Regions from separate parts of the Nostoc sp. FACHB-133 genome, predicted to be linked through region 1. Evidence: predicted binding sites of a transcription regulator. Region 1 holds the regulator's gene; the other holds the start of a gene.
The links. Region 1 encodes NtcA, which controls nitrogen genes in cyanobacteria. Its sites were predicted from a motif close to TNTGTANNNNNNNNTACANA; they were not measured.
Positions count from the first base shown of each region.

Region 2: the regulator NtcA is predicted to act here: its motif matches at 2,045-2,064, upstream of H6G86_RS10790 (DUF3155 domain-containing protein).

Region 1 covers NZ_JACJSH010000051.1:32,123-35,302, reverse strand. Annotated here, with positions in the region: gene fabI (enoyl-ACP reductase FabI) at 1-721, opposite strand, end outside; gene ntcA (global nitrogen regulator NtcA) at 1,101-1,772, shown strand; gene H6G86_RS29050 (DUF3084 family protein) at 1,941-3,180, shown strand, end outside.
Region 2 covers NZ_JACJSH010000010.1:76,601-79,780, forward strand. Annotated here, with positions in the region: gene H6G86_RS10780 (S-layer homology domain-containing protein) at 1-380, shown strand, start outside; gene H6G86_RS10785 (GAF domain-containing sensor histidine kinase) at 463-1,806, opposite strand; gene H6G86_RS10790 (DUF3155 domain-containing protein) at 2,093-2,410, shown strand; gene H6G86_RS10795 (cofactor assembly of complex C subunit B) at 2,849-3,180, opposite strand, start outside.

The DNA.
Region 1 (3,180 bases):
CACTGGACAAATCACTACATAAGAAAGCGGCAGTATTACCCACTTCTAGCTGAGTGACAGTACGGCGCAGGGGAGCTACTTCTTCGACATGATGGATCATATCCAAAATTCCACCAACTGCTGAAGATGCTAAGGTGCGGATGGGGCCTGCGGAGATGGCATTGACGCGGATATTTTGTGGCCCTAGTTCAGCAGCTAGGTAACGCACGCTCATTTCTAACCCTGCTTTAGCAACTCCCATAACGTTGTAGTTAGGAATTGCTCTGACACCGCCTAAATATGTCAGCGTGACGATACTACCTCCCTCAGTCATCAAAGGTTTCGCTGCACCACTTAACTGCACCAGCGAGTAAGTACTGATTTCTAAGGCAGTGTTGAAGCCAGAACGAGAGGTTTGGCTAAAGTCTCCACTTAAATCGTCTTTACTGGCAAAGGCCAGACAATGGATCAGAATGTCTAGCTTCCCCCATTGCTCACGAATTGTCTCAAAGGTAGATTGAATCTGTTCTTCATCTTGGACATTACAAGGAAGAAATAAGCTTGGGTTGAGGGGTTCTACCAACTCCGCAACTTTTTTCTCCATTTTGCCGCGTTCATCCGGCAGGTAGGTAATACCCAGGTTTGCTCCGGCTTTATGCAGCTGTTGGGCGATGCCCCAGGCGATCGAGCGGTTATTGGCAATACCTGTAACAAGAGCATTTTTTCCAGTCAGATTCAGCATAGAAATTGTTAATGCGATCGATCATTAGGAGCATACTAGAATCTGAGGCACGTTTGTCTTTGTTTTATACAGGATTTGCAAAAATGAATATTGAGAAGGGTGTTTGCTATGACAAAAATCTTGATTTTTCCTAAAGATTTTCTCAAGATATCTTTATTTGTTCTTTAAAAAACCCTTTTTAATACAGTTATTGGAACTACTTATCAACAATTAGTAGCTGAAAGGATCAACAATTATGTATCATTATAAACAAACAGTTATGAAGCGATTAGTTTGAGTATAGGAAAGTACAGAAAGGTTGACGGTGCTTTATTCATTTTTCGGGTGTATTCTTAGGTAATCAGTTTTTGTTTTTCCGGCATTGGGTAGGGGAAGGGAGATGATCGTGACACAAGATAAAGCCCTAGCAAATGTATTTCGTCAGATGGCGACCGGGGCGTTTCCGCCAGTTGTGGAAACGTTTGAACGCAATAAAACGATCTTTTTTCCTGGCGATCCTGCCGAACGAGTTTATTTTCTTTTGAAAGGTGCTGTTAAACTTTCTAGGGTGTACGAGGCAGGAGAGGAAATAACAGTAGCATTGCTTCGGGAAAATAGTGTTTTTGGTGTTTTGTCATTGCTGACAGGAAATAAGTCGGATAGGTTTTACCATGCGGTTGCATTTACACCTGTGGAATTACTGTCAGCCCCAATTGAACAAGTAGAGCAAGCACTCAAGGAAAATCCAGAATTATCAATGTTAATGCTGCGGGGTCTTTCTTCGCGCATTTTACAAACAGAGATGATGATTGAAACTCTCGCTCACCGAGATATGGGTTCTAGGTTGGTGAGTTTTTTGTTAATTCTTTGTCGGGATTTTGGCGTTCCTTGTGCAGATGGGATCACTATTGATCTGAAGTTATCTCATCAGGCGATCGCAGAAGCAATTGGTTCAACTCGTGTTACCGTTACTAGGCTACTAGGGGATTTGCGTGAGAAAAAGATGATTTCTATCCACAAAAAGAAGATTACTGTGCATAAACCTGTTACCTTAAGTAGGCAATTCACATAAAATCAATCGGAGAAAGGGGAATCGGCGCGTGTTCTATTTTGAAAGATGACACTAATAGCTAGAGGTAAATCTAAAATTGAATAATTTCAGCTATTGCCAACTTCCACTTCTCCGCAGACAATGCTTAAAAGTAGTAGGCTGTATCTGGAAGGATTTCGGTAGCTAAAGATGACCACCGGATACATCCTCATCGCAGCAATTTTAATCTTGGGAGGCGTAATTGCCACCGTGGGCGATCGCATCGGCACACGAGTTGGCAAAGCCCGCCTCTCACTTTTTAAGCTTCGTCCGAAAAATACTGCTGTAGTGGTAACTATTTTTACGGGCGGTTTGATTTCAGCATCAACATTAGGAATTTTATTCGCTGCCGATGAAGGTTTGCGAAAGGGAGTCTTTGAATTAGAAGATATTCAAACAGACCTCAGACAGAAGCGGGAACAGCTAAAAACCGCAGAAACTCAGAAAAGTCAGGTAGAAAGTGAGCTAAATCAAGCAAGAATTGCCCAAGCAAAAGCACAACAAGACTTACAGGCAATTAATCAGTCTTTACAGGCAGCAAATGCCAAACAACTCCAAACACAAGCTCAGTTGAACCGCACCATTAGTCAACAAGCTCAAACTCAAACTCAACTCCAACGTACTCAAGGTCAGTTAGGACAAGTTGTAACTCAGTACCAAAAAGCTATAGCTGAGTTGCAAAGCGTTTCCAATCAAAGAAAAGAGCTACAGGCGGCAGTTGAACTACTGAAGACAGAACGACAACGACTGTATGCTGAAGCGAAAAAAGCGATTGACGAAGCCAAAACAGCTATTGAAAAACGCGATCGCGAACTGGCTAACCGTCAAGAAGCCATAGAACAACGCGATAAAAAAATTGGCCAACTCGATCAATTGATTCAAAAGCGTAATGTAGAAGTTGCAGCACGAGAGGAAGTGATTGCCAAACGGGAATCCCGCCTGAAAGAATTGGAAGCGCAACAAGAGCAACTAGAACTAGAAGTTGCCAGGCTAGAAAAATATTATCAGTCTTACCGCGACCTGCGTTTGGGTAAGTTGGCCTTAGTTCGCGGTCAAGTTCTTTCTGCTGCTGTAATTCGTGTTACCCAACCTGCTGAGGCTCGTCGGGCAGTGGTACAACTTTTACAAGAAGCCAATCGCAACGCCAACCTCGAATTAAGTGAGCCTGGGGCAAATCCTGCCAATGTAGAGCTACTGCGCGTGACTCAGGATAGGATTGACCAATTGAGCAAGCAGATTAGCGATGGTCAAGAATATGTGGTGCGAATTTTCTCGGCTGGTAATTACGTCAGGGGAGAAAAGCAGATAGAGTTTTTCGCCGATACAGCCCGAAATCAATTGGTTTTTTCTGGAGGCGCAGTGCTAGCTACAACTAGTGCCGATTCCAAAG
Region 2 (3,180 bases), on a different contig from region 1:
CTGGAAGTCAAGTAATTGGTCAACTCAAGCCTGCCACAGGTGGTTCTCAATTCGTTGCCGAGAAACTGGTTTTGACCAGTGGACAGGAGTATCAGCTTAACGCTAGCTCTGAAGTGATCACCAAAACTGAAACCGTCAAGAAGGGTACTAGTGTTGGTTCAATTATCAAAAATACTGTATTGGGTGCAGGTGCGGCAACTGCGGTATCTGCTGTAACTGGCGATCGCGCGATCGCCACAGAAGAAGTTTTGGGTGGCGCTGGTATCGGTGCATTGGTGGGTCTATTCTTCGGTAAGAATAGCGTTGACTTAATCGCCATTGACCCAGATACCGATTTACAAATGACCATCAATCAAAACTTGTTGGTTTCACTCAGATAGTCATTGGTCATTAGTCATTGGTCATTGGTCATTGGTCATTGGTCTTTACAAAGGACGAATGACAAAGGACAAAGGACAAATCCTAAACTTTCGGCAACCAAATAATAAACGTAGTCCCCGGTGCATTGGGTGAAGTTAGCTTAGAGTTGATTGCAGGGCTGAAAACCTCGATTTTGCCCTGCATTTGCTCTATTAATTGTTTTGCGATCGCTAACCCCAAACCTGTGCCAGGGATTTCTGTTTGCGCTTGTACACCCCGATAATGCCGTTCTCCAAGATGTTCTAAATCTTCGGGGGGAATGCCAGGCCCGTTGTCACTGATCACAATTCCCTGAAAATTAGCTTTTTCTTGTCCCGCCTGAATCAAAATTTTGCCACCAGTGGGAGTATATTTCAAAGCATTATCGATGATGTTAGTTAAAACTTCTCGTAATGCTTTGATGTTGGCACGTACTAGGGGTGAATTATGTTTAATTTCAGTTATTAGTTTTAGCTTTCGCTCTTGGGCGATCGCTTTGGCTGAGATTAATAATGGTTCTAAGATATCTGCTAATGAGCAGTCAACTGTTTTATCTCCCATTCCCGGCAATAATAGCGGCGGTTTAGCGTCTTTTTGGATAGTTGCTTCCACAAACACTTCATGTTCGGGTAGATGTAGTGGTGCTAAATCTGTTTCTGTCAAGTCTATTACTTGATCGAATTGTTGTAGCAATTCTTGGAGGCGATCGCTTTCTCGCACAATACTATTGGCCACATCCCGGTTGCTATCTCCTGGGCGCAGCCGCTTCAATAGCAGTTTCCCAAAAGTCCGCAATGCCGTTAATGGGTTACGAAACTGATGCAACAGGTTATCTAACAAATCTCGCTGTTTTTCTTGGAGAATTTGTTGCTCACGCAACTGCTCCTCAAACCATGCCCGGCGTTGATCTAAAATACAAGCGATCGCTAATGTTTGGGCTATCTGTTGAATCTGACTTTCCTCATGTTCATTCCATGCCCGGTCTTGCCTACCCGTCACCAATAACCCCATCATCACACCCTCATAAACTAGAGGTAAAACAATTTGGTTGCCACTAAAGAGGTATTCCTCTTTTAAATGGGGTTGAGATGCCTCAGACTGCTGTGATGAGGTTGGAGATTCCGATTCTGCTGTCAATAACCTTCTGCGATCGTTGGGTAATATAAACACATTTCCAACTTGAAGTTGCTTGTGTACTACTGTCACCTCAGCAGTTTCTTCCCCTGGCGGTAATAATGCTGTTTCTGGGTAAATTACCACAGGAATCAGTTTGGCCTCACTAGAAGGAGCCTCTACCAATTCTTGTGTCAGGTACACAATACTTAAAGTTGCTCCCAGCCCTTGGGTTAGCAGCGCTATTTGCTCTCGACACAGAGCAATAAAATCGGAACTGGCAGACATTAACATTTTTTAGCTCTTGCTCAAGATTACAGATTTTGAGGCATGATGATAAGAGAGGATACTTAATTTTTACCTCACCCATTCAATAAAGCTTAACTAAAATCTTCTTAGTGATGGTTTGTACCAAGGAATTATTTTCTTAGGTAACTTTGTTTTATCTATTTTCAAAGATGTTAATTTTCTTGCATGAAAAGGTTAAAAACTATTGATATTTTGAACTAGAACTTATATAATGACGACGGATTTTGTAGCTAAAACTACAATCTATAGCTTGAAAGAGGAGGACAATAGGTTGGCAAGGAGACGCAAAAGGAAAAGTCGCCGTCGTCAAGAAGGACGGCGGATTTTGGAACACGTGCCTCAATATAGCATCGAAAGTGGCGAAGAAAAACCTGTGACAGCAGCGAGAAGATTCATTCAAGCTGAAGGGATTTTGCCACCTGCGTTGCTACTCGTAAAGCGAAATGAACACACAACAGATCGTTATTTCTGGGCAGAAAAGGGACTGTTTGGTGCTCAATACGTAGAGGAAAACCATTTCTTGTTTCCAAGCTTGAGGGTATTAGAACCTTCGCCTGGTCAAGAACCTCTTGCTTTAGCTAGTCGGTGAACCATAGATGGTCATCTTACACATTGAATGTGGCTCCTGACTATTCATTAACTGGCAAAATAGCTAAGTTTATGCAAAATTTAATTTTTTTTTAGTTTGGAGCTGATTTGCCAGTCAGGCTAGTCCAGGTAATTGGAAAATAAACTAGTCTCAAAGCACGCTAGATTGCATGGGTTGATACTAGTGTCATGATATAAAAGGGAGTGGGTATAGAGCCAAGCGCCTCCAAAAGCGCTAGTGAAGTTGCGCTCTTATACCGTGAATTGTTAACCAAGCTTTGTCAACGAATTTAAGTTAATTAATTTAAATTTCTCCCCACGATATAAGTCGTGGGGAAAGTGACAAAGCAGAAGTCTTGATTTCCTCCTTTTTACTTTTCATTGCCTAAAGATTAGATCAGGTCAGAAGTCTGCATATCATAGTTAAAAAAAGCAACAATTATTCACCAGCCTTGAGCTGTAAAGTTCTCTGTAACTCACTGAGTTCATCTCGATGGGCAACTACAGTGATCTTACTTGAGGAGGTTTGTTCACTCTGAGTTGTTTCTACTTTGAGTGACACCTTCTCAAGTCTTCCAGATTTTTTCCAATAAAACAGGCCACTTAAAGGCGATAGCAGTACCATAGCCAAAACAATGGGACTGAGGTTAGGAAAAAGCAGGTATACGACTAGTGAGAGACAAACAATCCCAGTCGCTGCCAGCAGAGTTAAAAATATAGCTAAAAACCAACTGGGGCGAACATTCCCTTCAAAAGTCACTTTGTTTTGTT